4 regions of the Psychrobacillus sp. PGGUH221 genome follow, and region 2 is predicted to be linked to each of the others. Evidence: riboswitches for the same ligand, from Rfam matches in the RefSeq annotation. Region 2 holds a riboswitch; each other region holds the start of a gene.

Evidence for each region. A riboswitch is a leader RNA that binds a small molecule or an ion and turns the genes downstream of it on or off. The one in region 2 is predicted to bind cyclic di-GMP.
Region 1: another riboswitch for cyclic di-GMP. It lies ahead of PGC35_RS18460 (DUF5667 domain-containing protein); the one in region 2 lies ahead of PGC35_RS16930 (OmpL47-type beta-barrel domain-containing protein).
Region 3: another riboswitch for cyclic di-GMP. It lies ahead of folE (GTP cyclohydrolase I FolE); the one in region 2 lies ahead of PGC35_RS16930 (OmpL47-type beta-barrel domain-containing protein).
Region 4: another riboswitch for cyclic di-GMP. It lies ahead of PGC35_RS14460 (response regulator); the one in region 2 lies ahead of PGC35_RS16930 (OmpL47-type beta-barrel domain-containing protein).

Annotation. Positions count from the first base shown of each region.
Region 1 is NZ_JAQMHQ010000011.1:94,908-100,964, reverse strand. It holds gene PGC35_RS18470 (endonuclease MutS2) at 1-800, shown strand, start outside; gene PGC35_RS18465 (small acid-soluble spore protein H) at 871-1,050, shown strand; cyclic di-GMP riboswitch class I at 1,432-1,516, shown strand; gene PGC35_RS18460 (DUF5667 domain-containing protein) at 1,601-2,881, shown strand; gene PGC35_RS18455 (SA1320 family protein) at 2,939-5,023, opposite strand; gene PGC35_RS18450 (DUF1672 family protein) at 5,037-5,912, opposite strand.
Region 2 is NZ_JAQMHQ010000010.1:45,704-51,760, reverse strand. It holds gene PGC35_RS16930 (OmpL47-type beta-barrel domain-containing protein) at 1-2,250, opposite strand, end outside; cyclic di-GMP riboswitch class I at 2,344-2,436, opposite strand; partial or broken gene PGC35_RS16925 (IS3 family transposase) at 2,677-3,219, shown strand; gene PGC35_RS16920 (helix-turn-helix transcriptional regulator) at 3,564-4,526, opposite strand; gene PGC35_RS16915 (GyrI-like domain-containing protein) at 4,638-5,117, shown strand; partial or broken gene PGC35_RS16910 (DoxX family protein) at 5,206-5,627, shown strand; gene PGC35_RS16905 (hypothetical protein) at 5,696-6,057, shown strand, end outside.
Region 3 is NZ_JAQMHQ010000003.1:286,258-292,314, reverse strand. It holds gene PGC35_RS07335 (alpha/beta hydrolase family protein) at 1-175, opposite strand, end outside; gene PGC35_RS07330 (ATP-binding protein) at 108-1,094, opposite strand; gene PGC35_RS07325 (SDR family oxidoreductase) at 1,113-1,823, opposite strand; gene PGC35_RS07320 (6-carboxytetrahydropterin synthase) at 1,824-2,645, opposite strand; gene folE (GTP cyclohydrolase I FolE) at 2,662-3,243, opposite strand; cyclic di-GMP riboswitch class I at 3,361-3,444, opposite strand; gene PGC35_RS07310 (EAL domain-containing protein) at 4,080-6,057, opposite strand, start outside.
Region 4 is NZ_JAQMHQ010000008.1:111,742-117,798, reverse strand. It holds gene PGC35_RS14465 (EAL domain-containing protein) at 1-1,552, opposite strand, end outside; cyclic di-GMP riboswitch class I at 1,882-1,968, shown strand; gene PGC35_RS14460 (response regulator) at 2,034-2,411, shown strand; gene PGC35_RS14455 (HD-GYP domain-containing protein) at 2,405-3,313, shown strand; gene PGC35_RS14450 (TnsD family Tn7-like transposition protein) at 3,773-5,281, opposite strand; gene PGC35_RS14445 (ATP-binding protein) at 5,274-6,057, opposite strand, start outside.

The DNA of each region.
Region 1 (6,057 bases), on a different contig from region 2:
TTTATGTAGATATTGGTGACAATCAAAGCATTGAAAACTCCCTTAGTACTTTTTCATCTCATATGAAAAATATCTCAGAGATTATGAGTGCGTCCACGAATAACACGCTACTACTTTTTGATGAAATTGGAAGTGGGACCGAACCGAATGAAGGAGCCGCACTAGCCATTGCTATCCTGGAGGAATTTTATCAAATGGGGTGTATTACAGTGGCTACCACTCATTACGGAGAAATAAAACGCTATTCGGAAATTCATAGTGACTTCATAAATGCAGCAATGCAATTTAACAGTGAAGCGTTAGAGCCGATGTATAAGCTTTTAATAGGTAAGTCAGGAGATAGTAACGCGCTTTGGATTTCAAAGAAAATGAATTTACGTGAAAAGGTATTGCAAAAAGCACAGCACTATATTGAAAATAAAAATTATGATTTAGAACGGGTAAGAGACAATAAAGTTAAAAAGCCGGTACAAATCACAACTAGGGAAGAGCACACTTATGAATTTGAAATAGGGGACAGAGTAAAAATAATGGAACAGAACGATTCGGGAATTGTGTATGAGAAAAAGGACAATTTCAATAATGTATTAGTGTTCTATAATAATGAAATTATAAAGGTGAATGCAAAAAGAATAGAGCTTGAAGTAAAAGCTACAGAGCTTTATCCAGAAGGATATGATGTCAGTACTTTATTTATAAGTTACAAAGAACGGAAATTCCAACATGACATGGAAAGAGGATCTAAAAAAGCGTTGAAGAAAGTTTCTAAAGAAATAAAGAAAGGGCAAAGTGAATGCTGATTTGTTAAGTATATATAAGTAAGATCGGGTAAATATAATAACGATTGAATTTTAAAAGGAGGTAGAAGCAATGAATGCACAACGCGCAGAAGAAATTGTTTTTTCGCCTGATATGATTAATGTAACCTATAACGGTGAAAATATTTATATTGAACATGTAGACAAACAAAATGGAAAAGCGACAATCCATTCCCTTGATGAACCAGAAAATAAACAAAGTGTATCTGTCACAAGCTTAATGGAACAGTAACATAGTTGCACTTACGTGTATAAAAAAGCACCCTATGAGGGCAACTGAAAAACTCTTCGAGGTATCTCTTAGCGAGTATGTGAACGAAATCGTTCACATACTCGCTTTTTGTCTGGACACGTTGATTACCTTTCTTCTATCTAACAACATCATTGTTAAAGTAAATGTAGTTAGGTGCTCCCCAACCGAAGAAACCCTCAATTTAAGCCCATATTTGTCATTTACAACGTACCTTTTTTAGTGAACACACAAATAATGGGGGTGCTTTTCTCCTAGCCGAAAGTACGCAGGAAAATTAGTTAAAAATAGATAGATATCTATAATCTAGTAATATATAATTATCCTTGATAGGGACATGCATTATTTAGATGTAGGTACTTATTCCGAAAAAGGCAAATTTGTCGAAAGATGAAGACGCAAAGTTTCAGACCTAACGCCTAACGGCTATGGTGGCTGAACTACCGAAGAATATGGATGAAAACTTGAAATAAAGTTCAATTCACAGTTCTTCCTTGTATTTCTATTTTTAATAGGAGAGAGGAGTTTTTTTATGTCTAATTTTAAAGGGAATTTGCAAAAAACACTGCTTGCATTTATGTTTGTTGCTTTCATTGTGTTTTTTGTAGGTGTTAGTCCTTCATTTGCAGAAACGAATGATTCCACGACAACAGTAGAGAATGACTCAGAAGTGGAATCTGGAGTTACGGATGATACAAATGATACGGAAGAACCTGCATTATTACCCGGTGATTTTTTCTATTTTCTTAAATCATTGCAAGAAAGTGTTCAATTGGCTTTCACATTCGATGACATGAAAGAAGCAGAATTGCTTAGCGCATTAGCGGAAGAGCGAATTCTAGAAGCGACAGCATTATTTGAGCAAGGTGATGAAGAGAAAGCAATTGAAACACTACAACTAGCGATTGACCAACAAGACGAGGCTTTAGCTAAGTATAAAGAAAGTGTAGAACAAGACAATCCGGATGAAGTTGCTAATGAAGATGATCCAGCTGTTGAAGATGATGCAACGGGAGAAGAATCCGAAGTAGATTCGGCTTATGCTGATTTAGAAGCAAAATTCTCTTCAAATCTTCTTGCTTTACAAGCAGCATTAGAAAAAGTAGAAAATACAAAAGCTAAAGAAGCACTTGCTAAAAATGTTGTAAAAGCGGAAGAAAGATTGGCTAAAAAGATAGAGAAAAAACTAGCTAAGCTTGAAAAAGAGAAAGAAGAAACTTCAGAGGAAGAAGCCACTGAATCTGAGGAACCGATAGAAGAAGTAGAATCAGATGATGCTGTTGCGGATGAAAACACAACAGATTCAAAAGAAGAAATACCTCTAGAAGAGGAAAATGAAGTACAAAAAGAATCTACGGAACAACCAGTAACTGCTTCAGCGGTTATGGTACCTAAAGTTACAGATACTAAGACACCAGCTGCACCAAAAGTACAAGATGCATCTTCGAAAGCGGAGGAGAAAAAACAAGAGGCCGCTAAAAAAGTGGAAGAAGCAAAATTAAAAGCTGAAGAATTAGCTAAAAAAGCTGAAGAAGAGAAAGTAAAAGCAGAAGCTAAACAAAAAGAAGCAGTAGCGAAAGTAGAAGCTAAACAAAAAGAAGCAGCAGCAAAAGCAGAAGCTAAACAAAATGAAGCCGCACTTAAAGCTGAAGAAGCGAAAGCAAAAGCTGAGGCTAAACAAAAAGAAGCAGCAGCGAAAGCTGAAGAAGAGGCTACAAAGGCTGCAGCAAAGAAACAAGAAGCCGAGGCTAAACAACAAGGGAATAAAGACAAGGAAAAATCGAATAACGGGAAAAAAGACAAAGAGGAGTAAATCCCCTTTGTCTTTTTCTTTATTAATAATAATATCTAAATTTTCAGTCATTATAATCTATAGTGTTACACGATGTACCTGTTCTTTTAAAATCTGTATATTTCCAAGTACGTTCTGTGAGATTTCTAATGTAGCTTCAATTGCATTAGCTTTTTCGTCAGATAATTGGTAGATAATGTCGTTAAATAGAAGTTCCATCTCATCTAGTATGGCTAAAGCAGAGACATTATATAGTCGTACATTTTCATATTTCCCAGGTTCAAAAATGGCTGTATCGATATATGGTTTAAAATTATTCAGCATTTCAGGAAGATTCGCAATCATTCTACCAAAACCTTTTCGGAGACCTTCCACAGTTACTTCCATCTCCTCAAGAGGTTCTAACGCACTTTGAACAGCTCTTCTAACTCTTTCCTCGTAATTAGTGAACAAACTAATGAGTAAGCTTACAGGGTTTCCATACAAACCGACGTTTAAAGCAGCCTTGACTGCGATAATAATTCCTGACAATGCAGTTTCTATTAAAAATAGCAATGCTTCTAAGCCCAATAGTATTGGAGTTAATATGGATATTCCGATTGCATTCATATGATTATGGGCTAGCTCCACTTGAATCTCTTTTATTTTCATTCCAACTACTACATAGGAAGAAGACTCAATCGTAAAAACTTCTGTATTTTGCACGGAATCTACGCCATCTTCTAAAGTAGAACCTGAATGAATAGAACTTGCCAAATTACGGTCTTTGTTGTGAAAAGAAATTGCTATGTCATGAACCTGAGTCTCGTAAGCATTTAATTGTTTATATACTTTATCCTTATTTTCATTGACGATGTTAGAGTGAGCGTTTAGTTCCCCTACAACCGCATCTACAAAGAGGTCTTTCCCTCCTTCAAATAACTTGGGAATATCATGCTGAACAATGTTCTGTGCGTTTGCCACTAAGTTATCAACATCTACTTTTAACTGATGTAAATATGCTTTTGCAGGAGCGAAGAGGCCTTCAACATCTATATCAATCGAAAAGATAAATTCAATTATTTCTGCTGGCTTTGAGTTTAAAATGCTATTCAGAACTCTACACCTAGCCTCTGCTGAATCTAGAAGTAATATAAGCTCATCTATGCACTCTTTAATAGTCATTCCTGTTTTAGCAATACCATTAAATACCGGATCGCCAGCAAGCTCTTCAAACATATATTGAAAAGTTTCCTGCAGCCTCGTAACTCGTTGATTAAATCGAGCACTTTCATCCGAGACTATGCTTACAGAATTTCCGATATAATCTCTGACATTAGTGATACGGCCTTTTACATGATCCCTGATTCCATCGGAAAGCAACAGCATATTTTCCTTGTTTATTAGAATCTTTTCAGTCTGTCCGCTATACAAAGGAGAACCGGTCCATATACTAGTTACGATATGATCATCAGCTCCTACGTAAATAAATCCATGTCCAGGCTCACCTTTTATGCCTATTTCTATTTTAAAATTTCCTTCTGTATCTGCTTCTACGTAGCCAGTATGATTGGACCCTAGCATTGAGAACATTGGTATTCCATTGTTTATTCCGTATTTATTGCCTGGAATTCGATCTCCCATTCCAATAGACTCTTCTGTACCAGTTAGAAAATCATACTTACTATAGTAATTTGTAATGTTGGTATAATCTTTGGTAGGATCGACCATACCAGATGGAAGTATTGCAGGATTTAACGTCACGGCTTTTACTTGAGGATTTTCGATGGCTACAGCGTTCGTTAAAGCACCAGCAAGTGAATTTCCTGAGACAGAAGAAATGTCCCCATATTTATTGTTCATATGCTGAAAATAAGCTTTTGCATCTTGAATTTGAGCGGGAGGAACGTCGCTTAACAACTTTGTATTAGTCCCAATCCAGTCTTTGTCAAGTTGTTCGCTCCCAACAAATACAACGGATAGCTCTTTCGTTTCAAAATTTTGAATGGTTAATGCATCTAGCCCAGAGGATGTATCGTAAAGTGTATGAATAACATAAAATTCTTTTCCATTAACTTGTAGGATATCATTAACTTCGTATTTTTGGTATGCATGATAGCCTGCTAGCTCCACTAAATCTCTGTCATTCGTATTCGGACGAGTTATATTATTTATAATAGTCATAGGTTATATTCTCCTATTCCTTCATAATTTCATTAATCGTAGTTTCCTCTATACTGTTATCTTTTAAACCATTTCCGTACTTGCTATTAATTAAATTATCGTGTAATAAAAGAGTATAAGCACCCCTTGGCAAACCATTCATACTTTCGATTTCAGATACTATCTGAGAATAGGTAACTTTATCTGGTTCGACATCTTTTTCTTTCATGAATAGATTGATAGTAATTTTTACAGCTTCTGTTTCAAATTTATTTTCATCAAGGAAATTTCTGAGCTCTTCTTTACTTACATTTTGGTTTTCTAAGTACATAGAGTTAAGATGGTCGAAAATGTCAGTAAAAAAACTCATATAGTAATAGGGAGTCGAGTAACCAGAATCCGTTTTTTCTACCGCCTCTTTAGTTTTACCAACAACAGGGTATTCTTTCGTTATTTGGTTCATAAAATTATTTAAGTTGGCTATTTCCTCGTCATAAGCCATTGCAAATAATCCGCCTGATAAGGCATTTTCTATTTGGCCTTCCTGTGACCACACGCTGTCTGTTTTTACTGTTTTATTTTGTACATCTATCGGAACAATAGCAAATGCATGAAAATGTGGTTCTCCCACTGATTCTACGAATACTGAAACACCATCAACCGCACCTACTAAATTATGGACAATTACTTCTGTTTTATATTTTTCACTGAAGAACTTTTTTACTGCTACTTCAATTTCATCGCGATTTGCTTCTGCGATTTTATCTGTTTCCTCGCCATTCCTTAATGCATATTCTTCACCTGAATACTCCTGAACGCTCACTAGGTTTTCTGTCTTTAAAGCAATTCCGTGACCTCCTGTTGCGGCTACTGTTTCTTTTTCAGAGCTTTTTGTATTCTCAGTGTCCATGTTACATCCTCCAATTAAAAAGGTTATGCCTAGTCCGAGTGCTAAGGCTTTTTTGTTACTTCGCATATATACTTACCTCCTAACGTGCAAATCTTTCGTTCCAAATATCCTATTTTTACTAATTGTATAAAAAATTTTAGATAAC
Region 2 (6,057 bases):
TGCATCCATATTCGGGAACTGTAAAGGAACTGTAATTTCTGATGCAGTTGATGACTCACCAAACAATGACGAGAAAGATGTCACAACATATTTGTGATCGCCTTCTGATTGGTTCGTATAAGTCACAGCCGTTCCTGTTAACGTGCTCTTTAAAATTCTTTGACCATCGACAATTTCGTAAATTTTATAGCTCGATGCACCTGTAACAGCTGTCCACGTCAACTTAATGTCATTTCCATTAAGAATTGTATACGCTAAACTTGTTGGTGCAGGTAAATCTACGCCATTTAATGTTAAAGAAACTGTACTACCTTCTACTGATTCTCCAAAACGGTTACTTACAGAATGTACTTCATACGTGTATTCACCTGGTGCCATCTTTGTATAGCTAATAGTTGTTCCTGTAACAGTGTTTTTCAACACTTTTTGTCCATCAATAATTTGATACACGTTATAGCTTGTCGCGTTTTCTGCAGCATCCCAACTTAAAGTGAAATCAGTAGTATTTTTAATAACATACGTTAAGTTTGCCGGTGGACTCATTTGTGGGAACTTAATCTCGAAAGAAACTTTCGCATTTTCCGCTGATTCTCCGAAACGGCTAGAGAAAGCATGAATTTCATATTTGTAATCACCTACTGGTAAATACGTAAACGTTGCTTTTGTATTATTTACTGTACTTTTTAATACTTTTTGTCCATCAATAACTTGATACACTTTATAGCTTGTGGCATACGGTACAGCATCCCAGTTTAATGTAACATCATTAATGTTAGCTGCTGTATATGTCGGATTCGTTGGAGCTGCCATTACAACAGGCTCTACCTTTACAGAAATTAAACTTCCTTCTGCCGACTCACCAAAACGACTACTTACAGAGTAAATTTCATAAGCATAGTCTCCTGCTGAAGAGTTTGCATACGTAACAGCTGTTGTCGTTACTGTACTCTTTAATACTTTTTTTCCATCGATAATTTGATATATTTTATAGCTTGTCGCATTCGTAGCAGCGTCCCATTTTAAAACAATGTCGTTTCCATTCGCAATTGAATACGTAACATTGCTTGGCGGCATCATCGCAACTTCTCCGATGTTCACCTTTACTTGGCTTCCATCTGCCGATTCACCAAAACGGCTACTTACAGAATGCACTACATACTCATAATCTCCAGCAGGTAATTTTGTGTATGTAACACTCGTTCCTGTTACTGTACTTTTTAATACTTTTTGCCCATCAATAATTTGATAAATTTTATAGCTTGTCGCATTTGCAGCAGCGTTCCATTTTAACGTAACATCATTAAGATTTGCAATTGTGTACGTTAAGTTTGTTGGAGGAAGCATCGTTACCAATCCTACATTCACTGTTACTTGACTTCCTTCTGCCGATTCACCAAAACGACTATTTAGAGAATGAACTTCATATACGTATTCCCCACCAGGAGTATTCGTATATGTAACACTCGTTCCTGTTACAGTACTTTTTAATATTTTTTGCCCATCAACAATTTGATATACGTTATAACCTGTTGCGTGTAAAGAAGCAGTCCATTTCAGTGTTACGTCATTAACGTTTGCAATTGTATACGTCAAATTCGTTGGAGCTGCCATTTCTGGATGATGAATTGTTACGTCCACAGTATTAGAAATTGGCGACTCTCCATATTTAGAGTTAAATGAAGAAACTGAGTACGTGAAATTCCCTTCAGGAGCATTTGAAATCGTATACGTTTTACCTGTTACTGTAGTAACTAATGTTTGCTCTCCATTTGGTCCAATTTGGTACACTTTATATCCTTCTACATACTGAGAAGTCGTCCAGCTCAAGTTAATGTCGTTTGCATTTTGTAAAGTGTAAGAAAGTGTTGGAGCTGTCATCGTTGGATAAGCAACGTTCACCGTAATCGGTGCACAAGGACCAGATTCTCCGTTCGCACTTAACGTTGAAACGACATATGTATACGATCCTTCTGGTAGGTCATTAATCGTATAACTGTTCGTAGTAACTGTACCACGTGGTGTTAATTGACCTTCTGTAATTTCATATATTTTATAGCCTGTAGCATTAACTATCGCACTCCAAGTAAGCTTCACATCATCTGGTGTGATATGTTGGTACGCAAGGTTACTTGGCGGCAGAAGGTTGTTATCTGTTGCTCCCAAAACATTTTTCATTGGAAACAGGAAAACTTGCAAAACTAACACCAATGCTAGTAATGCTGAAATTTTACTTGATAAACTTTTACCCATGTTCTTTACCCTACCTTTCAGTAGTGAATAAGGAATAACGCGCATAAAAATAAGCCTCTTAACAAGGCTCATAATAAAAGGACTCTGAATCCTTGCGGTAACCGGCTGCCATCCACATAGCACTTAGCGTGGTCCAGGCCCTTGGCTTTGCGTCACACGATTTCTCGTGGTTTGCCTTTTTCACTTGATTATTTTATATGTTACAAGGCTATCATAATACCTTAGCTACATACGTGAAACTGCTTTTATACCTATCTATACTTAACTATAGTATTAAAATAGCCACACTTGCATATGTCTAAATTCCTATAAAGATGGATCTGCGTTTTTTACAATTAAGTAGCATGTATAGAACGAAAGAACCACACCTTTAATTTCACTCATAGTTCCGGAGCATAAATGAACCATTTTCCCGACGTCAAAAGCTCATACAAAGAAAACGTCGGTAAGATTGCGACAAATATTTTAAAACGTGATTTCGTTGTGCCAAAACCAAACGAAAGATCGGTAACGGATGTGACGGAATTCCATTTATTTGGTGAGAAACTTTATCTATCACCTGTACTTGATTTGTTTACCGTAGAAATTATTGCGTATAACGTTGAAAAACGCCCTATTTATCCATTTGTTTCAAAGATGTTAGAACAATCCTTCACTCACTTATCCGAAGAAGGTGCCCCAGTACTTCACTCTGATCAAGGGTGGCACTATCAAATGAATAAAGACGCTCACGCATTAAAAGAACATGGCACTACACAAAGTACGTCTCGTAAAGGAAACTGCCTCGATAGTGCAGTAATTGAAAACTTCTTCGGTTTCTTAAAATCAGAATTGCTTTACTTACAAGAGTTTGAAAACATGGAACACTTAAAGCGAGAACTTGAACAATATATTGAATACTACAGTCACAAACAAATTAAGGAAAAATTAAAAGGATTAAGTCCGGTACAATACCGAACTCAATCCTTACAAATAAAGTGTCTAACTTTTTGGGTTCATTTCACCTATACTTTTTTAGGGTTTGTCTCTATTCTAATATCTAATTAACTTGGATATGGTTCACCCCACTAGTTCGGGGCTAAAACATCCTCTATTTATGATAAGGTTCACCGTAACGCATCTAAATGAGGTTTTTACCTTTTTTGTTAAAATGATTTTACTAGAAATTAAATAAAGAACAGTACTGATAAAAATGCTATTAACCTATCAAAGTATTTACACTAATCAGAAGTATATATCTCCCCATTGTGTGCAAAATTGAGAGGCACTGCAATTGGCCAAGCTCAAAATTATTTGGCTTTTAACCGCATTGCTTAAAGGCAGAATAAACATACTCTCTCATGTAAACCTTCTAAGACTTCTTCTGGCACTTCCCTGACCTTGATATCCTCACCCAGGAAAAGCAGCCAATTTGTTATTTCTGTCAATTCTCCTGAATTATTAACATTGATAAAAGTCTTTAGAATGGCTGTGGTTTGGTAAGGATTTGTATAGGAAATTGAAACTTTTAAAGGATGGTATTTTTTGAACTGGGCAATTGCCTTTGGACCAAGTTCAAGGACAAGGTTGATTACTTCTTCCTGCTTACTTAGTTTTTCTAAAATATTTTTCTTACTTAATCTTTTTTTCGTAGGGTATGGCTCGACATTGGTGAGATTGTCGACAGGAAAAATCTCCCTATTCTCTTCCTTTAAGTCAAATCCTTCAATCAGCCAAAGGCTTTTTTCACGATAAAGGTGCAAGAGATAAATTGGATAAATCTTTACTATCTTCTCTTCTTCGATAGTAATCAATAAATAGCGATCCAAAAGAAGGATTTGGATAAGTTTTTCTAAAATAGGATGGGGGAGGTCTGACAGATCAAGTAGGTCGGGATTATTAGGGTTAGTTCCTTCAAAAAGCAAGATTTGATTTAAAAGAACGAGGTCATCTTGCTGGTTTTCTGAAATGAGGCCTAGTAATTTTTCAGCTAAAGACTGACGGCTCTTTAGATAAGGGAGTTGTTGATTTCTTGTGGCCATAAAGGCAATAAAGAGAGCTTTAATCTCATTATCGGTGAAGCGGACAGTGGGCAGGACAGAATTGTTCATGACAAAATACCCCCCATCCCTTCCAACTTCAGCAACAAGGGGCATCCCCATGGCTTCAATTTCTCTGATATCTCTAATAGCGGTTGAACGAGAGATGTTAAATTCTTGCATGATCTCAGAAATTGTAAAGTGGGATCGGTTGTTGATATACCGCATGATGATATTAATCCGTTCAACTTTTTTCATCTGGACCTCCTAAACAGTATCATTTTTTGACACTATTAAAGACTATTATAAACTCATCAAGTGAAAAGACAAATCATTTGATAAATTTTAAAAAAGAGGAAGGTTTTGAAAATGGCGAATTATACTTTAGAAGAAAAAGACAGCTTTATCGTTTTAGGTTTGGGAACTGAGCTTACGAGCGATTACACAGACTATGCTGGCATAAACAAGGAAAAGTCAGACTTTTGGCAGTCAGTCAAACAAGATGGACGGCTTGACACGTTAAAAGCCCTAGCCACAAATGAATACATTTTCGTCGTTAACGAAGCCGTGAATAACAAGATGATGCATTATGCTGGTGTCATGACAGAGGGAACATTACCAGAAGCAACTAGAGTTATCCAATTTCCTAAGGGAGAATACCTCGTTGTTAAAGGGGAAGCGAATACAGATGAAGAGTTGAGTAACAAACTTACTGGCATTGCCTTTGGAGAAGCCTTGCCAGAAGCAAATAATGTTGCCTATGTTGGTGGCCCAAATACAGCTGTTGTGATGGGGCAGCGAAACGGCTTAGTATTTGGTGAAATGTGGATTCCTGTTGTTAGGAAATAAAGGGAGGTGTCTATTTAGGAGTTGATTATTCGGAAAATTTGTAACGTTTAATAAATTTTCACTTAAAACAATGATTAGGAGGGATCAAATGAGTAAGGTTATTGGTGCGGAAACAACCGAGAAGTTAGAAACCCAGCTCAATGGAAAATTGATTGCATATTGGTCAGTCACATTACTACTCGCAGGATCGATTACGTTAAGTGGTATCGGGCAACTGATGCAATTGGGGGAAACATTACGTTAGTGACGAATATTGGTTACCCATTATACATCACGAATATTCTTGGGACTTGGAAAATACTTGGAGTCATCGCTATCGTCGTGCCACGCTTTCCTAGACTTAAAAAATGGGCTCACGCTGGTCTCTTCTTTTTAATGACTGGTGCGGCTTTGTCTCATGCTTTTGCTAACGATTATGGTGAATACGGGTTTCATGTTATCCTTCCTCTTTCATACGCTGCACTCAATATCGCTTCATGGGCGCTACGTCCGAAGAGCCGCAAACTATAAAGAGGGTTGGACTTTTTGGTGAAATGTAGATTCCTGTTGTTAAAAAAAGATAAATGGAGGGTTGGGAAATGTCCTATATAGTTGATTTTAAAAATGTGTCTACGGTTGATTTAGAGTCTTCACCTGTAGTAGAAGCGCTTGCTGGTTTACGTGCGAACGAGGCCCGTTACTTTATGAACAAATATAAGCATGAATTTACGGTTGTACCTGCTAGCGAAAGTCAGGAGACCCTTGATTATGTGAACCGAATTTTGAAAGAAGAACGTGAAATTGAGTTTGCTGCCAAACCTTTAGAGACTTCACGTTTTCAAGTGGAAAATATCAAATTTGCCTACGTCTTTTATGAGGATGGTCTTGCGATCAACGTCATGTATACGGTTGATGACCCTAAGAAACGGGCCGTTGGTTTTAAGCTTTCTGAGGGGATGGA
Region 3 (6,057 bases), on a different contig from region 2:
ATTGTTGAAAATAATTTATCCAATCATCAATTTCAAAAAATTGATTTTTACCTTTATTAATATCTTCAAGGTCAATTCCATGAGCTATCCATCTCTCCCAAAAACCATCAAATAACCTGGCTGTCATAATTGTTTTTTGTATGGTCATTTCTTGGTTCAAGTTTGTTTTCAACATTCTCATTTTCTCCTTTTAATATCAGGATTAGGGTAGACCCACTTGTTGAAGTTTCTAAAACGAGTTGATCCGCCATTTTTAACATCAAATTAAAACCTTGACCCATTGATTTTTTTGTTGAATATCCTGCCATTAAAGTAGTTTGAGGCAGGATTTTAAGTGGAAATCCTTTACCAGTGTCTTCAATAATAACCCGTAATGTGCTTGTTATTTCATCCTGGTAAATAAGTAGCTTTCCATATTCAGCATGCTTTAGCACGTTAGTTACAGCTTCAGAAACGATTAACTTATAACTCATCATTTTTGAGGGTTTTAGATTTACCCGTTCAAAAACTTCTGTTGCGGCGTTTCTAGCTAAAGGGATATCTTCTCTTTGCTTAATTTCTGCTTCACATAAGAGTTTGCCAGACTTATATCGAATAAGATCAGTTTTTTCAACCAAAAGGAAATGACCTTGCGAAGCAGAATATATGACATCTCGGTAAACATTCCATATCTCTTTTGATTCGGAGTATGCTTTTTCCTGTAAATCTTTCTCTGTTTGCACTTCCCTTATTACACGAGATAATACTTTGGTATATGCCGGGGAGAGATTTAATTGTTTAATTTCTTCCTCTATTAATGAATCATTCTGAATCCATAAAGTTGCAGATTGGGCTAATTGCAAGATAGTTTCTGCTTCAGGCTCAATGTGTTCTTGGTAATCTTTTTGAATAAATGGTTTTAAGAAAAAAAGATCTATTTGCTCCTCATTCACACTTAGATTTTTAGCCATTTGGTAGGCAATCCATCCTGTAATTGTGCTCTTTTTCACATTCTCAAATGATGAAAATTCTTCAAGTTTTGGGTATACCGTTTGGAGAGAACTATCGTTTGGTTTAGGGACTTTGCGAAGAAATTTTGAAATTGAATTTTTCAATTCCCCCCGTACCTCCTATTATAAAATTCCGTTTGGTGGCATGATTGTAACTTCATCAACTGAAGATTGTTTTGGCTGATTTATTAAAAAAACTAAATATTCAGCAATTGATTGGACAGGAATCATCTCTGCAAAATCTGGTTTTGGTTCAATAGAATCCCAAAAAGAACTACTAACTGCACCAGGAATGACCGATGTTAATCGAATTCCTTCATGTCTCAATTCAGCTTGTAATACTCTTGTTAATCCTAAAACACCAAACTTAGAAGCAGAGTATCCACCACATCCTGCTAGCGCAGTCGTTCCTGCCACAGATACTAAGTTAAGAATTTGTCCTTCCTGACTATTTCTCATATTTTTGGCAACATATTTGCAAGTCAAATATGTTCCTCTTAGATTTACTGCAATCATTTGATCGAAATCCTCAGTTTGCGAATCTACAATATTAGAAAATACGCCAAGTCCTGCAGCATTGATTAATACATCAATTTTCCCAAATTTATCAATGCTTTGTTGTACGAATCGCTTTACTGAATCTTCAATTCTTACATCTACGTTTAACTTCAATACAGCCTCTCTTGAGAATTCTTCATTTAAGACAGATGTATCTCTAGCACCTAGAACAAGTTTGTATCCCAATTCATCTAATAATTGTGCAGTTGCTCTACCAATCCCTTTACTTGCCCCGGTTATCATGACAACCTTGTCTTTACTTTTCAGAGTTTCCATTTAGTTAGAGTCTCCATTTCCAGCATACTCAAAGAAATTCTTTTCTGTTTCCCACAAACCTGTTTTTTGCAAATTTGGTAGATGAGGAGAAAGCATGTCATAGATGACCTGAACAACAACTTCTGAGGTTGGGTTTAAATCTTTAAATTCTTCAACATCAAGGTTCAAATGTTTATGATCTAACTTATTTAGTACTTGAGTTTCAACAATATCATCTAATCTAGCTAAGTCGACAATCATACCCGTAATTGGATTAGGTTCTCCACTCAAGGTCACGTCAAGATAATAATTATGTCCATGCCCAAAGGGATTGTTACATTTCCCGAATATGTTAAGGTTCTCTTCCTTAGTAAGTTTATTGCTGTGTAGTCGATGAGCTGCACAGAAATGATATTTTCTAGTCAAACTGACCATATTTCCTTCCTCCTTTGTTGCAAATAAAAATGGATTCTCATGCAACTGTAATCTATGAAGTTCACAATCTTTTAACACCGGTGAAATTGTTTCCCACAAATAATTCACAATATTCTCCGTGGTAGGTATTTTATTATGAAAGTATGCATTTTCTTTATTGATAAATTTTCCATCTAGTTCGCTTTCAACGATTTTTCCAACTATATCTTTAATATCAACTGTATTGACTACAATGCCTGATTGTGTGCTTAAATTGCCCTTCACCATAACTTCTAATTGATAGTCATGACCGTGACCGTGTGGGTTACTGCAAAGACCAAACACTTCTTTGTTTTTTTCCTTGCTCCACTCTGCTACTTCATAGCTGTGCATAGCAGAAAAATCAACTCTTCTTGATAAGTAACGCATACCCTTCCCTTTCCCCCTATCGTCGACCAGATTCAAGACTTCTTTCAAACTCTCTTATAAGAGAGTCATTTTCTTTAAATACACCCTGTTTAACAGTAGTAACTGTTGATGAACCTGGCTTTTTGACACCACGTGCGCACATACATAAGTGCTGTCCTTCTACACTCACAATGACTCCTTTTGGATTCAACACATCAAATATTGCATTTGAAATTTGTTGCGTCATTCTTTCTTGCACTTGTGGACGTTGAGCTGTTAATTCTACTAATCTTGCAAACTTACTTAATCCAATAATTCTTTCACTTGGCATATAACCTATGTGAACTTTCCCAAAGAAAGGGATTAAGTGATGTTCACAAAACGTGTAATAATCAATATCTTTTACTACAATCATTCCATCATATTGCTCACCTTCAAAAGTAGTTGTTAATGCTGTTCGTGGATCGATACCAACACCCGAAAATACTTCCTTATACATTTTAGACACACGCTTAGGTGTATCTAACAATCCTTCTCTATTTGGATTTTCCCCAATTTCCTCAAGTATTCCACGTACATAACTTTCTATAATTGCTTGCGATCTTGTCTCAGTTAACATACTGTTTCCTCCTTTTTTAAATTAATATATAAAAAAGTCCCCCCAAAAATTGGGCGGACTCAAAGAGACTATATCAGAGTGTCTGATTAGTCTAATTTATCTTAGAAACCAATTCTTTTCGGCAACCCGGCGATCTTAGTATTAAACCTTAGACCCGTGGCTTTGCGTCCTTGCCTTTCGACAAGTTTTCTATTATCGAAGAAAAATATAAGATTTTATATCTTATGTACTTCTTTATTCTATATATATAACCTAAATGTACTAAAAAAGCAATACAAAATTAAATATATCTTTAGGTACACTTAATTAATACTAGAAAACAAAAATTAGGCCTTTAGGCCTAACCTTGGTGGTTCAAAAATCAAAACAGACTAATATTGGAATTTACATTAGCGAAGATTTAAGCTTTTTAAGATAAAAACTACCTTTAAAACGTCCTCCCTAAACAAAACTAATCGCATTAGTACTTCAATATATATCATTTAATCTTTGTTCACAAATTCCATCGCTAATAAGATTATTAATACTGGTCAAGCAAGTCAAAATCTAGCAGTGCAAGTCTGATTTTTTTACTTTAGAGGTTAAATTCATTATTCTTCAATTATTTAATACAGTTAGTTAGCCAATTATCACCTACAAAATCGTCTAAAGTATTCCAAACAGATAAGTCTCATTATAAACAAAAAGACTACTTGATTTCGTTCATCAAGCAGTCTTCTTAAAATCACCATTAGGAAAGCTATTCTTCAAAATGTCACTAAAATACTTCCGATGAATATAAAATAATAATAAAGAAATTAAGTACTTGTCTTTCTTAAGATAGTTTTATTTTATAGTTAAACGGAATATTTTATACCGAACTGTTGTAAACGAGCCATAAATTGGCCGTCGCTTAGGGGCTTATCATAAAGATAACCTTGAACAAAAGAGCATTGATTCTCTTTCAAATAGTCTCTTTGTTCAATAGTTTCTACCCCTTCTGCAATTACGTTTATTTCCAAATTATTAGCTAGCACAATAATAGCCCTAAGTGTAGCTTCACCTTTTGTACTTCTTCCTATACAATTTATAAAAAATTTATCTATCTTTAATTTTGTTATTGGCAAATTAGTTATATAAGAAAGATTTGAGTATCCTACACCAAAATCATCAATGGCTATTCCAATTCCAGCTCGTCGTAAATCATTCATATGATTTTGAATGCTAGAAGAAGAAAAAATCTGTGTATTTTCTGTTATCTCAATTTCTAATATTTCTCTTGGTATTGAGTGTTTTTCCAACTGGTATAATAAAAACGAAATAAATGAAGGCTCTTCCAATAAACTTGACGAGACATTAAATGAAATAAAACCAGAAAACCCTGTTATTTTTTTCCATTTGTTGTATATTAATAAACAGGTATCAATTATATATTCTGTTAGCATCCTGATTTGATCAGTTTCTTCTGCAATAGTAATGAATTCATCTGGTGAAATAAAGCCAAGTTCAGGATGGTTCCACCTAGATAACACTTCAATTCCTACAATTTCATTTTTGATTATGTCTACTTGCGGCTGGAAAACCGTATAAAATGCTTGTGTTGAAATTGCCTCTTTCAAACTTTTTTCAATAATAAGCCTTCTATTTAAAGACTCCAACATTTCGCTTTCGTATCGTTTCCATTGATCACCCTTAATATTCTTTGCTTCATACATTGCGGTGTCTGCTGCCGTTATTAAAGAATCTACACAACTTCCGTCATTTGGAAATACACTAACCCCTAAACTAGCAGATGTATTTAAAGGTGGAAAATTAACTATATTAATAGGCTTTTCAATGACAGATAAAATTTGATATGCGTCACTTTGGATTTGTTTGGCATCAACATATTCAGTATAAAGGACAAATTCATCCCCACCAAATCGTGAAAGAAAAAATTTATTTGGAAGTTCGTGTTTTAAGCGTTTAGAAATCTCTAATAAAAAATAATCACCAATGTCATGCCCATATGCGTCATTTACAATTTTAAAATTATTTAAGTCTAAAAAGTATATAACAAAAGGGGATGCATCTGCGATCTTTCTTTCTAATTCCTTATACAGGAAAAGTCGATTAGGTATTCCTGTTAAGTAATCATGATGAGCGGTATCCCATAATTTATCTTCTTTTGCTTTTTGCTCATTAATATTAGTGAAGTATATTGAAATTCCTCCATTATCTCTTGGATAAGCATTTATTTCAAACCAAGTCTCCAATGGTTTATAGTATTCCTCGAAACTTGTCTTTTCACGTTTATACATCGTTCTAGTATAGTTTTTTTCGAAAGAAGTGTTAAGAGCATCAGGATACCTTTCCCAAACATTTTCTCCTAGCAATTCCTCTCTAGAGGTGAATAGTAATTTTTCACCTTCTTTATTAATATAAGTAAATTTCCAATTTTCATCTATAGCTATAAATGCGCTTGTCATGCTCTCCAAAATGTCATATACTTCAAACCGTTCATATTCGTCCTTGCTAATGTTCCTTTGGACAATCATGGCACCAACAATAATATCTCGTTCTATTAACGGTCTAACTATCACAGAGAACCAATATTTCTTGGATGAAGAATAATATGCATAAGTTTTATCAAAAAGAGATGTTCTACCGTTCAAAACCTCTAATATTCCATTATATAAATCAATGCTATTAGCATTTAATAATATAGTCAAAAAATTTTCTCCAATATTTGCTAGCTCTAAGTCCCCTTCATTCTCCATACTAAATTTCTTCCATGACTTGTTTGTAGCAGTGATTTCACCATCTGTTTTTATTATTGCCACGGGGTCTATAAAT
Region 4 (6,057 bases), on a different contig from region 2:
AAATGGGAATTTGCGGTAAGCCCATTTCTTGCCAAGCTTTGATTTGTTTGGCTACCTTCAAATTCATTTTAATGCCCACTTCAGCTATTAACCCATTTTCTTCAATAATCGGAAGAAACTCGTTTGGTGATAGTATTCCCCATTCTGGATGATTCCATCTTATTAACGCTTCAGCTCCTATTATTTTATTATTCTCTGTGCTTACCTTTGGCTGAAAGTAATACTCTAATTGATCCTCTTCAAGTGCTAAACGAATGTCAGATCCTAACTTAAAAGTTCTAAATGTTCGGATATCCATTGTGGAAGAAAAAACTTTGAATGTATTTTTCCCTTCTCCTTTTGCGATATTTAGTGCTGTATCTGCTTTTTTCATGAGAGAAATTGAATCCTCACCATCAGTCGGATAAAGACTGATTCCAATGCTTGTCGTCATAAAAAGTTTAAATTGACCAATGACAAATTGTTCTTCCATTGAACTAATAATTTGATTTGCTATTTCAATTGCCGTGCTGATGTTTATACAATTAGGAGAAATGATTGCAAACTCATCACCGCTTATCCTAAACAGTTGATGTTTATCTCCCAGTACTATCTGAAGGCGTTTAGAAATAGCTTTCAATAACTCATCTCCAACACGATGACCGAGTGTATCATTTGTATATTTAAATCTATCCAAATCAAGATACATAATTGCCAACTTCTGATTTAACGTTTTAGCAATTACTAATTCCTTTTCCAAGGTTTCTTCAAAGGATTTTCGATTTGGTAACTCTGTCAATTGGTCATAGTATGCAAGAAAGTTGATCTTCTGCCAAGTTTCTTCTCTCTCTGTAATATCTATAATTGTACCCAAAATTATTGGATCTCTATCTATATAAATTAATTTGGAATGTGCTTCGACTCTTATCTCAGATCCATCTTTACGAATTACACGACAATAATGTCTTATTCCTTCTTCTCCTTCTTTTAACGAATCAAAGTCGGATTGGAGTTCATCTCTATCTTCAGGATGGACATAATTAGTAATATTGAACTTGCCGTCAGGGTACTTAGTTCCGAGTAGTTGATGATAGTATGGATTACCATATAGAAGATTGTTATCCATTAAGATATAGACACCTACCAATGCTTCTTCCACAATAGCTCTAAATTTCGTCTCCGACTCCATTAAACTATTTTCAATTTTTTGAGCTTCAGATTTATCTTTTATAATTCCGAAAGCACCAGTTACTTTACCCCCTACAATCGCAGGAATCAGTTTAATATGAATCGGAATGCTCATCCCGTTGTTATGTATAAAGAAAGATTCCATACTTCTTGGTTCTCCGTTAAGGACTTCTAAGAAATTTTTCTGATAATTATCCTGTTCATTCTTCAGTAAATACTTGGAAAATGGTGTAACCGAAAATTCCTCAACCGAATAACCTATCACTTTTGAGAGATTTTGATTTGCTTTAGCAATAACACTTTCTCTATCTAAATAAAGCACTATATCTGGGTTATGCTCAAATAAAGAGCGGTAAAAAATATCATTATCTATATGCTTCTTCATGGAATAAACTCCTTACCTTTTTGATCCTAAAGACCTTATTACGAATATTCAAATAAAACGATTATAATATTAGTATTTTACCATATTTATTATTTATAACCTACTATTAGCAAGAATATCTTGAATAATGCCAAAAATATGTCATTAAAAGCTAATCAGAATTGAATATCTTTAAATTCGTACTTATTCTTCCAATGTGTAAATACTTCTTCAACCACCCTCCTTTATTAGATCTTTAAGTTCAACAAAAGGAGCTTCAACAAGAAGATTAGCTACACTATTATTTATTTACAAATTTCGCTATTTCTCGACATTGTTTGATATGTTAATATAAACAAGGGCAAATTTTACGAAAGTAAAAGACGCAAAGCCAAGGGCCTAAAACGCATAGTCGTCATGGTAGCCTGGTTGCCAGGAATACTTCCTGTATTATTTAATATTTATCTTTCCTAATTTGCCTAAATTTAGTGAAAGGTTGTTTATATTGAACATTCTACTTGTAGATGATTCTCGTTTTATGAGGAGTTATTTAAAAAAGATTTTAAATGAAGCCAACTTTAATGAAATAATTGAAGCAGATAACGGTTTACAAGCAATTGATATGTACAAGATACATTCACCAGATATTGTAATAATGGATATTACAATGCCATTGCTTAATGGAATTGATGCACTAAAAGAAATAATAAAAATAGACCCACATGCAAAAGTTGTTATGTGTACTGCATTAGGAGGACAGCAATCCATAATTAAAGAAACACTAATAATCGGAGCAAAAGACTTTGTAGTTAAACCCTATTTTCATAATTTAGTTTCAATAGTAAATACTTTGTTAGGAGACTTAGAGGATTCATGGTAAATATATTTAATAAATGGTTGAGTCATCCTTTATACTTTCGCTATGGTTTTTTTATTCTTTTAATAGGAAGTGTGATATTAAACAGTTTTTTTCTTCAAAATGGAAGTCATTTTTTTATACTTTATATTTTTTCAGTTCTATTTTTAGGTATTGGTTTTTATAACAAATCTACTTGGTTTTTAATCTTTTTTACCATTATAGTCGTTTCCTGTAGATTTTTCCTTATACCAGATGCGACAGATAATTTCTTGAGTTTTATCATTTATATACTTAACTATCTTTTAATTACCTTTATATCAGTTGGATTAATGAAGAATGTTCAAAAAGTGAAAGAAGATAATTTAGAGTTGACAAAAGCCCTTGCGAACGCTTTAGATTCAAGAGATACTTATACACTACATCATTCCGAAAACGTTGCAAGATACGCTGTAGAAATAGCTGAAAAGATGAAGCTGTCGAAAGATTTATGCAATATCATTCACATAGGAGGGCTTCTACACGATATCGGAAAAATTGGTATTCCTGAGAACATACTTACCAAACCTGGAAAGCTAACGAATGATGAATATGAGCTCATCAAGACACACCCAAAGATTGGGTATGACATCATAAAGCACGTTGAAAGTTTTCATAATAATGGAGTTTTAGATATTGTACTTTATCACCACGAGCGTTTTGACGGGAAAGGTTATCCAACTGGATTACAAGGTAATCAAATACCATTAGTTGCTCGAATTGTTGCTGTTGCTGATACGTTTGATGCCATGACTTCTAAACGTGTATATAGAGAGAAAGAACTTGATATTGAATATACTCTAAACGAAATTCGTAAAAATAAGAGTACACAATTCGACCCTGAAGTCGTTGACGTATTTCTAAGTTTATTTGATAAAGATAAATAACACGAAAACACGCTTGAGTAAAATACTCAAACGTGTTTTATTTTAACTAATTTCTTTTTATATGAAATTCGGGGTTTAAGGTAAAAAACTGGGTAAATTGAGCCTGTGTTTATTATTGCTACGTTGGAGTTGGTAACATAGGTTTCGTTTATTTGTTGAGGTAAATAGAGAATATGTAAGATTTCAATGTATTGGCACAAGTAAAACAAAAGACTGTTAAACAGTGGATTATAATATTACATATAATTGCTGTTCCTCTTGTAATAGATGATATTCTTCTCCCTGGTGAAATTTTAAAGTTTTATGAATAGCTAATTCATGGTGATTGTGAAAGGTAGAAACTCTGACAATTAGATATAAAAATTTTTCTGACTCAGTATATTTAATAAGAACTCAATAAAATAAGGCCATGAAAAATTGGCAATTTCTTAAAAGACAATTCTTCATGACCTTCACTTTTTAATAATGTTCCTTTAATACCTTATCAATTAATATCCTTACTTCTCTTTGTTCTCCACCAAAACCCACAAATCTTTGGATCTTATATGCCGTAATTCTTTCATTGCATTTATTCAATTCATCAATTGCCCATTTAATTTTTCTAATGCGGAATTCATTTATTTCTTCTTTTGCTTCTCGCATAAATTGATGTGTTTCTTTCAACCTTTCATTATTAAACCAACTTCTTTCCCCTACTGTCCTTCTGATACTTAAAGGGGTTACTCTAATTGGCTTACCTTGTTCATTCATTATTCGTTCTACTGCTTGTTTAGCGAGTTTCAAACATTCCTTATCACGTTCCTCCCATTCTGAATCATTTGTTTTTCGCATACTGGTTTTAACTCTCGGTGTAACTTTTTCATACCATTCCCGATCGTGTCTAAATATCCACGTATGTAATCCTTTTCCCTTCGTTTTCAGTTGACTTCGATTTGCCTCTGGGTTTTCTTTCAATAAAATCAACCATTTTTCTCTCATCTCCTCGATTTCAAAGAGCGGAAGATGCTTTATATCAGTAGTTTTCTTTCCCTCAACTCTATCCTCACAAAAAAACTTATCCACACTGACACCAAGAAATTGAAGATACAACAGATGTCTTAAGGGACTTCTATTCTTGTTATTGTTCCTAACAAATAACCTTAACCAGTTCGTTTCTTTTAAAGGATCGACTGTGCTTTGCATAATCTTTAAATATTCAGTTGGATAGTACTGTAAAAAACGTTTTTGCACTTCATTTATATACAAACTTCCTTGTTTAGAAGCAAAACCCCTATCCCTTAATTTATCAATATAGAATCGAATAATAAATTGAAGATCCTTCCTTTGATAATTTCCCCACAATAATTGTTCAGATGCTTTGATATATTGGATGTTCAGCTCCTTTACTTTTGTTGAAAAGTTATCTGTTAGGACATTCTCATTACAAACGTCTTCATCTGCACATATAAAATTTAGTGCATTGGCTGTACTTAATACTGAACTGTCTTTTAAGCGTACCCTATGTTTTCTACAGTACATTACACCAACAATTTGATGTACTCTCCGCCAATAACTTTCACCCTTTTTCACCATATCTTCTTGAAAACAAATAGGACAATATCTCAAATAAGTTTGGATATTCACCTTGCTTCCTCCAAAACCAATAATTGTCTCAATTCCTCTACCACAACCATCTACCATATTTGTATAAACTCTTTTGGTTTTCTCTTCAGATAAAAAAGCTGAAAAAAATGGAAGCATCGTATTTTTCATTATTATTTCTTTTGCTGTAAACTTTGATAGTGGCGTTAGATTGCTTACGAACGCATTAATATGTTGGGGGAAAAATATTGATCTCTGGATAATATGACTTCCAAACAGATCGTTAATTAGTGCCTCATTACTGAGCATTCCACACATTCTTTTATATCGAGCAAATACACTATAGAGTAATTCATCTTCATAAACAGTTGGTAGAAAGTTAATCATATGCTGAATCCTCATTCCAATGTGCCATATCATCAATCCAACCATTTTCTAAGAGTAACTCATAGGGTGACTTTTCTTCTTCCACTCCTTTTTTCAAGAGCAATCTCAAGTCTTCCTCTTCATAAGCTAATCTTTTGGATTTTTTCTCTTTCGTAGATATATCAACTAATTTATTGTTAACTTCTGCTTTAAGGTTCTCTTCATCTGATATCTTACGTGTTTTGTGTTCTCCAGTTTCAATAGAGGTCTTTTCTATTCTTCTAATATCTTCATATTTAGCTATTTTATATGGATTATCCGAGCGGATTGCATCCAACATAGGTTCCATTAATTTAAAATTATCCTCAGCACACCTACGAATATCTTCCACATCAAAATGCTCTTTCTTATTCTTTATTACCATCTTCTGAGTGAATATAAAAAGCTTAACGACGAGGTCTGATATTCCTTGTGTATGATGGTAAAAAACGCTTATTATTTCATCGGAAAGAGGAGTATAAGTTTTTGTCCATTGATATTTCCATATTGATTCCAATAAGAGTTTGAATTCATTGTTTAAATCCATATTATTAAAAATAATTTCTGCATTTCCTGTTACCCTGCGTGCAATTCTCAATTCATTTCCAAATAATGCATATGCTCCTGGTGTACCAATAATAGCAAGGTTCACTCCAGAATTAATAAGACTCACAAAAAAATTCATGATTTGATCTGCACCACGCTTTTTTATGTTTTGGATTTCATCAATAATTAGTAAACCGAGTCCAATATTTTGA